DNA from 2 places in the Marinobacter sp. M5B genome. Region 2 is predicted to be linked to the other one. Evidence: predicted binding sites of a transcription regulator. Region 2 holds the regulator's gene; the other holds the start of a gene.

Region 1 (5,001 bases), 2.1 Mb from region 2:
GGCCATGCCCCGGACCAGTATCCGGGTGGTTTCCTGCTGGGAGATGATGTCTTCTTCCCGGCTGATCCGTAGCAAGCGGTCCCTGGGCTGGATTTCGATCAACAGTTCCGTTGGCTCAAGGCTTATGGGGGACACGGAATAATCAACCGTTAGCCGCAATCCGCTTGTCAGTATGAACTCCGCTTCGCGTCTGGTGTACGACTGGCCATTCTCGGCTGCCGCATACAGTGTTTGCAGGGCATCTTCAGAGTCGATCAGGATGTCGTTGATCGGGGCTCCCTTACTTCTGGTTACGCTGGTTTCAAACAGACTTTCGGCCGCCGGATTCAGGTACTGGACCCGCAACCCGTCACTCAGCACCAGTACGGCTGTGGTCAGGCTGTCCAGTATGCTTTTGTATCCGGCCGGTATTGCCATTCGTTTGTCCCTTTTGATGGGCCTTGCGGGTTGCTAAGGCAGTTTTGCAAAAAACGAACCACATTGGCTGTTCGTGGCTATGACAGTGCGCATTTAGCGGGCATGCGGGTTACAGGCCTGTGAACACGGCGTGGTGTAGTGCAGAAATATCATTGCGTAAAGCCTGCCCGCGGATATCCGCCCTGGGAATGGTCAGAGTATGGCTTTTTTATGGTGCGATCGCACTAAAGTGGTGCAATCAAGAATGGCGTGGTGGTTCGCTAACCGCTACAGGTCTGCGTTTGTATGGCGCCCCGGCTCGAAGCGGTCGGGGCCCCGGAAGGGTGCATCAGTTGTTGACGCTGGGCCGGTGGATGGTGAAGGTAATGGTTTCGCCGCTCTTGACGGTAACACCGTTGCTGTCGACGATATTGACGCCTGCATCGTGGGTGCCGCGAAACACATTGCGCACCATCACTGTCCCGGACGCGCTCTGGCCAACCGGTTGGCCGTCGAGTGTCACTTCGTACTTGTGGCTGCCCCGAAGGCCAGGTGAACTGGTCACGCGGAATTCCACGTCGCCGCTGCCACTGTGGAAGGCCTGGTCATCGCCCGGCGCGAGGAAACGGACGCTGTCGTAGACGGAGCCTTCCTGTTGCACTTTTTCCCGCAACCGCTCTGGCTCACGAACCGCTTCGAGTTTTGGCAGGGTGACCGTGGTGACCGGTTTCACTTTGATCTCCTCAGCAGGCGTGCCTTCCGAGGGTTCGTCGGTATAGGTAACGTTGCCCTGAGCATCCACCTGGCGATAGACCTCGGCGGAAACCGGAAACGCCGCGAGAGCGACAATGCCTGAGAGTAGTGCGAACCGTGCATTCATAGAGACAACCTGTTTGATTGTTTTATCCGATTATCAGCGCCAGTCATGAGTATTTCAACGCCATTACCCGGTAGCTTGGTTACATTCCGTTAAGGCTGGCCGAAATGTGCGGTCGTACACGAAAAAGCCCCGCACGAGGCGGGGCTTTTCTGGGTTGCTGATCCTTACGAACGGATTAGCAGGAGTAGTAGAGCTGGAACTCGACCGGATGTGTGGTCATGTTCAGTTTCTCAACTTCACCGCGCTTCAGATCGATGTAGCCGGCAATCATGTCCTCGGTGAACACGCCGCCGCGGGTCAGGAATTCATGATCTTCAGCCAGGCAATCCAGAGCTTCGGACAGGGTTTCAGCAACCTTCGGAATGTTCAGCGCTTCTTCCTTCGGCAGGTCGTACAGATCCTTGTCCATGGCATCGCCCGGGTGGATCTTGTTCTGGATACCATCCAGGCCGGCCATCATCAATGCAGCGAACGCCAGGTACGGGTTGGCCGCCGGGTCAGGGAAACGCACTTCGATACGACGTGCTTTCGGGCTGTTCACGTATGGAATACGGATGGAGGCCGAACGGTTACGGGCGGAGTAGGCCAGCATAACCGGTGCTTCGTAGCCCGGAACCAGACGCTTGTAGCTATTGGTTGCAGGGTTGGTAAAGGCGTTGATGGCCTTGGCGTGCTTGACGACACCACCGATATAGTAAAGCGCTGCTTCGCTCAGGCCGGCATAGCTGTCACCTGCGAACAGGTTCTTGCCGTCTTTGCTCAGGGACATGTGTACGTGCATGCCGGAGCCGTTATCACCAACCACAGGCTTGGGCATGAAGGTGGCGGTTTTACCGTAGGCGTGGGCCACGTTGTGTACGCAGTACTTGAGAATCTGCACTTCGTCAGCCTTGCGGGTCAGGGTGTTGGCGCCAACGCCGATTTCACACTGGCCAGCGGTGCCGACTTCGTGGTGATGAACCTCAATTTCCAGGCCCATGGATTCCATAGCGGCACACATGGCGCCACGCAGGTCGTGCAGGCTATCCACTGGCGGAACCGGGAAGTAACCACCTTTAACACCCGGGCGGTGACCGATGTTGTTGCGATCGAAGTCTTCGCCGGATACCCAGGCGGCTTCTTCAGAGTGGATGTGGTAGGAAGCGCCCTGCATATCCACATTCCATTTAACAGAATCGAAAACAAAGAACTCAGGTTCCGGACCAAACAGGGCACCGTCAGCGATGCCCGTGGACTTGAGGTACTCTTCCGCACGGCGGGCAACGGAGCGTGGGTCACGCTCATAGCCCTGCATGGTGGAAGGCTCTACGATGTCACAGGTAATGTTCAGTGTGGTTTCTTCGGTGAACGGGTCCAGCACGGAGGTGCTGTCGTCCGGCATCAGAATCATGTCGGATTCATTGATGCCTTTCCAGCCGGAGATTGAAGAGCCGTCGAACATCTTGCCGTCGCTGAAAAAGTCCTCGTCCACCTCGGTGGCCGGCAGCGTTACGTGTTGTTCTTTGCCACGGCTGTCAGTGAATCTCAGGTCGATCCATTTGACTTCGTGTTCCTTGATCAGATCAATCGTCTTGGACATTGTGCATGCTCCGTCTGTTATCCCGCCGTGCGGGCGATTTCTGTGTACATTGTTGCCGGATCGTTCAGCAGTGCTGACTCCCGATCTTTCTTTCAGGTAGGGCAGCTTAACAAAAGCTGTTGCGAGTTACCTGCAAATTCGGCTGCTTAAGGTTTAGCAATAGCCTTGCCAGTTTTTGATGCATGCGCCACAAGTGCGCAATACCAAGGCGTTCGGGCTGTTTTGGAGCGATATGTGCTGATTGGGTGGCCCTATCGCTCTTTCGTGGTGCGTTAAAACGGTGCGATAGCTGAAATAATGCACCAAAATGATGCAGATGGGTTGTTGCTTCGATAAGCGTTTTTCTTCATATAAACGCAAGTGAGTTTGCTATATACTGCGCGCCACTTCATTTTTGCCTCAGGTATTCAGCACAGACGCTGAGTTTCTTCAGGGGGTATTCGGGCTTCCCGGCCCGACAAATGAAATTCATTTTACGGATTTGAGACGGCATGTAAGGGGCTTTGCGCCTACTGAAGACCTCTCAGGTCATTCAGTGCATGCTGCAGGATTATAGTTGTGATTGATAAACTTCGTAATATCGCCATCATCGCCCACGTTGACCATGGCAAGACCACACTGGTTGACCAGCTTCTTCGCCAGTCCGGCACTCTGGATCGCAAAGAGCTCGAAAACGAGCGTGTCATGGACTCCAATGACCAGGAAAAAGAACGTGGTATTACCATTCTGGCCAAGAACACGGCGCTGAAGTGGCACGACTACGACATCAATATCGTGGACACCCCGGGTCACGCCGATTTCGGGGGTGAAGTCGAGCGTGTCATGAGTATGGTCGATTGCGTGTTGCTCGTGGTTGACTCTATTGATGGCCCGATGCCACAAACCCGGTTTGTCACCCAGAAAGCGTTTGATGCGGGCCTGCACCCGATTGTCGTCGTGAACAAGATTGACCGCCCTGGAGCTCGCCCGGACTGGGTAGTGGATCAGGTGTTCGACTTGTTCGACAACCTTGGCGCCAGCGATGAGCAACTGGATTTTCCGATTGTCTACGCCAGTGCCCTGAACGGCATTGCCGGAATGGATCACGAAAAGCTGGACGACAACATGGACGCGGTTTTCCAGGCCATCGTTGATCACGTACCTGCACCCAACGTCGACCGGGATGGTCCGTTCCAGATGCAGATTTCCCAGCTGGACTACAACAGCTTCCTGGGCGTCATTGGCATCGGCCGCATTATGCGCGGCAAGATTAAAACCAACTCTCCGGTTACGGCCATTGGTGCCAACGGCAAAAAGCGCCAGGGCCGTATTCTCAAGATCATGGGCCATTCCGGGCTGCAGCGTGTTGAAGTCGACGAAGCGCAGGCGGGCGACATTATTTGCGTCAGCGGCATGGATGAGCTGTACATCTCTGACACCTTGTGTGACCAGGCCAATGTTGAAGCCTTGCCGCCGTTGACGGTGGATGAGCCGACGGTTTCCATGACGTTCCAGGTCAACGACTCACCGTTTTGTGGCAAGGAAGGTAAGTTTGTCACCAGCCGCAACATCAAAGAGCGTTTGGAAAAAGAGCTGCTGCACAACGTTGCTCTGCGAGTTGAAGAAGGTGAGTCGGCAGATAAGTTCAAGGTATCCGGCCGTGGCGAGCTGCACCTCTCAGTGTTGATCGAAAACATGCGTCGCGAGAACTTTGAGCTCGCCGTGGGTCGTCCGGAAGTGGTTATCCGTGAGATCGATGGTGTTAAACAGGAGCCGTACGAAAACGTCATCATCGACATCGAAGAGCAGCACCAGGGTGCGCTTATGGATCAGATGGGGCTCCGCAAGGGTGAAATGACCAACATGGTGCCGGACGGAAAGGGCCGTATGCGTCTTGAGTATACGATTCCGGCGCGCGGGCTGATCGGTTTCCGTAACGCCTTCCTGACCATGACCTCCGGTTCGGGTATTCTGACTTCAACCTTCAGCCATTACGGCCCTATTAAGAGCGGTGATGTGACCAGTCGTCAGAACGGTGTGCTGGTGTCAATGGCAACTGGTGCCGCGCTGACTTATTCGCTGGAAACACTACAGAGCCGGGGCAAGTTGTTTCTGGATCCCGGCCAGGAAGTGTACGAAGGTCAGTTGTGTGGTATTCACAGTCGTG
Region 2 (5,001 bases):
CGGCCGAGCTGGTCGCAGATATAAACCGAGCGATGCTGGCCACCGGTGCAGCCGATGGATATGGTCATATAGCTGCGGTTGCTGTCTGCGAACGAGGGTAGCCAGTTTTCCAGGAATTGGGTCAGGTCTTCGACCATCTTACGGCTCAACGGCTCCTTTTCCAGGAAATCGATAACCGGCTGGTCGGTGCCCACAAACTGCCGAAGGCTGGTGTCCCAATAGGGATTGGGCAGGCAGCGCACATCGAACACATAGTCCGAATCCAACGGCACGCCGTGCTTGAATCCGAATGACTGGAATAGCAGTGCCAGTTCCTGGTGGCGCCTGCCCGCGACTCGTTGCTTTACCATATCCCGGAGCTCGTACATGGACAGCCCCGTGGTGTCGATGTAGAGGTCTGCCAGCTTGGAAAGCGGCTCCAGAAGCTTCTTTTCGTTACCGATGGCCTCCCTCAGGGAGGTCTTGTCATCACTCAGTGGATGCTTTCGGCGCGTGGCATGGAAGCGCTGCAGAAGAGACTGTTCATCGGCGTCGAGATAGATGATCTCGATGGTTACGCCAGTATCCTGAAGGCTGCGGTAGATATCCTCGAAGTTGCTCAATTCTCCGGAAAGGTTACGGGCATCGATGCTGACCGCCATCTTTCCCAGCCGGCTGGGAGAGTTCTGGTTGGTGGCTTCCTGTGTGAGGGGGAACAGGAGGCCAATGGGCAGGTTGTCAATGCAGTAAAAGCCCAGGTCTTCCAGAACATGTAACGCGGTACTTTTCCCGGAACCTGATCGGCCGCTGACGATGATCAGTTTCATAGCCCGTTCACCTTGGATGTGGAGTTGTTCAGCTTGTTTCGGCTGTCATCCGGCGATAGAGAGAGCCTGCATCAGTGCACTGACGCAGCTGGTCGCAGAATGCACGTTCGTTGAACTTCTCAGCAAGTTGGCTCAAAAGCTCAAGATGCTCGCTGGTGGCTTCCTTGGGGACAATCAAGGTGAAGACGAGGTCCACCGGCTGGTTGTCAATAGCATCGAACGCAACGCCTTCTTCCAGGGTCAGCAAAACGCCAACCACGTGATCCAGCCCTTCCAGTCTGCAGTGGGGGATCGCGATGCCCTGTCCGATACCCGTGCTCCCCAGTCGCTCCCGTGCGACCAGATTAGTGAATATCTGGGTGTCGCTGAGCAAAGCGTCGTGTTGCTGGATCTGCTCGGCAATGGTTTCCATAACCCGCTTTTTGCTGGAGGCAGGCACCCGGCAAAGGGTTAGCTCCGGCGCGAGAATGTTCTCGATAGTCAGGGATGTGTCGGTCATGAATCGACTGCATTTCCGTAAAAAAAGGCTGCGGCACGTGTTGCATGGTTAGCCAGTGCCGCAGCTCGATTAACTGTCATGCCGGGGGCGTCGTCCTAGCGGGCGCCGTTCCCGTGCATCCGGTCTACGTTCTTTTCCTTGTGCTTCAGGATCTGCCTGTCCAGCTTGTCTACCAGTGCATCAATGGCAGCGTACATATCGCTGTTTTCGGCCTTTGCGTGAATCTCACCACCTATCACGTGAAGCGTAGCTTCCGCCATCTGGCGCACTTTTTCCACCTCAAGGGTAACCTGGCAATTGCTGATATGGTCGAAGTGCCGCTCAAGCTTTTCAAATTTGCCTGATACGTAATCTTTCAGTGCGGGAGTCAGTTCTACGTGATGGCCTGAAATATTGAGTTGCATAGGCTTCTCCTGTTTTCAGCTTGCCGGCACCCGTTAGGATACCGGCTGTGTGCCACAGCGTTATGCTGCAGGCGGTATACTTTCAGGAAAGGGCTCTCCCCGTGAGGCCGGGAACAGACGCTTCCTACACCAATCGCTTTCGCTCGTTGGACGGAGGAATGTGCATTGCCTCGCGATACTTGGCCACGGTTCGTCTAGCCACCTTGATACCCTGGTCTCCTAGCATGGCTGCAATTTTGCTATCGCTCAATGGCTTTTTCGGAGTTTCCGTTGCAATCAGCTTCTTGATCATCGCGCGGATTGCCGTGGATGAGCACTCTCCACCCTCGTCGGTACTGACATGGCTCGAGAAAAAATACTTAAGTTCAAATATGCCCCGCGGCGTGTGCATGTATTTCTGGGTGGTGACCCTTGAAATGGTCGACTCGTGCATTTCCACCGCCTGGGCAATATCCGAGAGAATCAATGGTTTCATGGCTTCCTCGCCATGATCCAGGAATCCCTGCTGGTGCTCGACAATGCGCGTGGCCACCTTAAGCAGGGTTTCGTTGCGGCTCTGCAGGCTCTTGATGAACCACTTTGCCTCCTGCAACTGGTCCCGCAGGTAGGTGTTGTCAGCACTGCTGTCCGCACGCTTTATAAGAGAAGCATAGCTTGCATTCACACGAATGCGCGGTGCAATTTCAGGATTCAGTTCCACGCGCCAGCGTTCATTGTGCTTGCGCACGATCACATCCGGGATGACGTAGTCTGGCTCGGCCTGATCCAGGGTGTCGCCGGGACGGGGGTTTAACCCGGTAATAAGTGCCAGAACGTCCCGTAGCTGCTCTTCTTTCAGGCGGCTGCGGCGTAACAGCTGGGCGTAATCACGGTTACCCAGCAGGTTTATGTAGTGGGTAATCACCAGTCGCGCCTGAGCCAGCCAGGGTGTTTCCGGGGGCAGCTGATTCAGCTGGATCAGCAGGCATTCCTGCAGATTACGGGCGAACACGCCGGGTGGATCGAAGTGCTGCAGGCGATGAAGAACGGCTTCCACTTCGTCCAGTTCCAGCGGGTCTTCGTCGGATTCGTCCACCATGCCTGAATGAATTTCTTCAAGCGGAGAGGTCAGGTAGCCATGGTTATCAACCGCATCCATCAGGGCATGGGCGATGGCCTGATCCCGCTCGCTCATGGGCGTCAGGTTCAGTTGCCATTCCAGGTGGTCCTGGAGCGTTTCGGTGGGGGAGTTACGGGTTTCGAAGTCGTGGTCGTTTTCGTCGTCGTTACGGGCTGCTGACGCGGGGGCTGACTGGTAAATGTCATCCCAGGCGGTGTCGACGGGAAGATCGTCGGGAATGGTGTCGGGACTGTCCGTTTCTGATGACCAGTCAGGTCCGTTTTCGGATTCGTCCCACTCAGTAGCGGTGTCTGAAGCGGTGTTGGATTCCTCGGTTGACGCCGTTTCAGACGACTCGTTGTCACTGTCCGTTGATTCCGGATTCTGGTTGTCGTCGTCTTCGGAGGTTTCCAGCATTGGGTTGGATTCCAATGCCTGCTGGATTTCCTGCTGGAGGTCCAGGGTGGAGAGCTGCAGAAGCCTGATAGCCTGTTGCAGCTGGGGCGTCATGGTCAGGCTTTGGCCCAGCTTTAACTGTAGTGAGGCTTTCATAACCATGGTTCAGAATCCGTCACTCGGTCTCTCTCTTCCGTCACTCAGGCTCTCTCTTTACGTCATCAGGGCGCTTTCTGGAGCCGGGGTTGCACAAAAACTCTTTGTATGCTGGCTACTTGCCGCACCAAGCAAGTTCTTTGCCGAGTGTACTACAGGCGAAACTCGTTGCCCAGATACACTTCCTTGACCTGCTGGTTGGCCAGTATATCGTCCGAATTACCAGAGGCAATGATGTGGCCGCCGCTGACAATGTAGGCATTCTCGCAGATGTCGAGGGTTTCCCGCACGTTGTGGTCGGTGATCAGTACGCCGATGCCCTTGTCCCGCAAGTGTCGGATGATTTGCTTGATGTCGCTCACGGAGATCGGGTCGACTCCGGCGAAGGGTTCGTCCAGCAGGATGAACGCCGGCTCCATCGCCAGCGCCCGGGCAATTTCCACCCGTCGTCGCTCGCCGCCTGACAGGGCCATGCCGACGCTATCGCGGATGTGGGTAATGTGAAACTCTTCAAGCAGTTCCTCTAACTTGGCCTCCCGGTCAGCGCGTTTGAGTTCGCGGCGGGTTTCCAGGATCGCCAGTATGTTGTCGCGTACGGTAAGCTTGCGGAACACGGATGCTTCCTGGGGCAGGTACCCGATTCCCTTGCGGGCACGACCATGCATGGGCAGCGGCGTTATGTCCTGATTGTCGATGGTGATTCGACCGTTGTCGGCGGGAACCAGGCCAACAATCATGTAGAAACACGTCGTTTTGCCCGCGCCATTGGGGCCGAGTAAGCCGACGATCTCGCCACTGCGAATTTCCAGGGAAACGTCGATGACGACCTTCTTCTGTTTGTAGCTTTTTGCGAGGTTACTGGCCCTGAGAACTGCCATCGATATCCTGTCCGTTAGGGTTGTTATCTGGATTGCTACCGGCGTTGCCGCGCGGCTGGATGACCATTTCGACGCGACCGCTGCCATCGCCCTGGTCAGCAGAGCCTTCTGCGGTCACCACGCGTTCGGCGCTGTCATAATGAATGACGTCGCCCCGGAACAGGTTGCCGCCCTGTTCGATCACAGCTTCGCGCTGAAAGGTAACCCGGTTGTCGGAGGCGGACCAGGTGATCGTTAGCGCACGGGCGTCGGTTTCGCCCTGGCCTTCCATGGCAGGCTGGCGGTAGCGTGCCGGGGTACCGGTGGCTTCAATGCGGCTGACGCCATTCTCATCCCGGTGGAGTACAACTTTGTCCGCCATAAGGTTGGCATCGCCCTGGCTCATTTCAACCGAGCCGGTATAGGTTGCAATGCCCTGGCCTTCGTCGAGCCGCGCGTTGTCGGCATTGACCCTGATGGGTTGGTCAGACTCAAGATCAAAGGCCGCGGCGAACGGCATGCCCACGGTCATTGTCAGCGCCAGGACAATCGCTGAGACTGCCGGGCGCGATGCCACCGGTTGGTGCCTATTGCGGTGAGGGTTGGGCATGAATTTACTTGCCGGTCTCATAGCGTCCTTCCACGTCAGAGTCGAGTTCGAGGATTCGGTCATCAATCCATGCCTTCATGCCGGTTGCGCGGGTCAGGCTGAACGAGTCGGTCAGTTCCACCGGGGCGTCTGTGTAAACAGTACGCTCTGTGTTATCCAGTGTCAGCGTTGACG

The links. The regulator sigma-54, encoded in region 2, starts transcription at its own class of promoters, with help from an activator protein. The targets are predictions, from matches to a motif close to ANTGGCATNNANNTTGCTNT.
Region 1: the regulator sigma-54 is predicted to act here: its motif matches at 3,009-3,028, upstream of glnA (glutamate--ammonia ligase).

Annotation. Positions count from the first base shown of each region.
Region 1 covers NZ_CP156894.1:984,274-989,274, forward strand. The annotation lists gene glnL (nitrogen regulation protein NR(II)) at 1-417, opposite strand, end outside; gene AAGD24_RS04495 (DUF4124 domain-containing protein) at 746-1,276, opposite strand; gene glnA (glutamate--ammonia ligase) at 1,452-2,855, opposite strand; gene typA (translational GTPase TypA) at 3,414-5,001, shown strand, end outside.
Region 2 covers NZ_CP156894.1:3,130,997-3,135,997, reverse strand. The annotation lists gene rapZ (RNase adapter RapZ) at 1-806, opposite strand, end outside; gene ptsN (PTS IIA-like nitrogen regulatory protein PtsN) at 835-1,305, opposite strand; gene hpf (ribosome hibernation promoting factor) at 1,401-1,709, opposite strand; gene AAGD24_RS14205 (RNA polymerase factor sigma-54) at 1,834-3,360, opposite strand; gene lptB (LPS export ABC transporter ATP-binding protein) at 3,513-4,238, opposite strand; gene lptA (lipopolysaccharide transport periplasmic protein LptA) at 4,216-4,749, opposite strand; gene lptC (LPS export ABC transporter periplasmic protein LptC) at 4,832-5,001, opposite strand, start outside.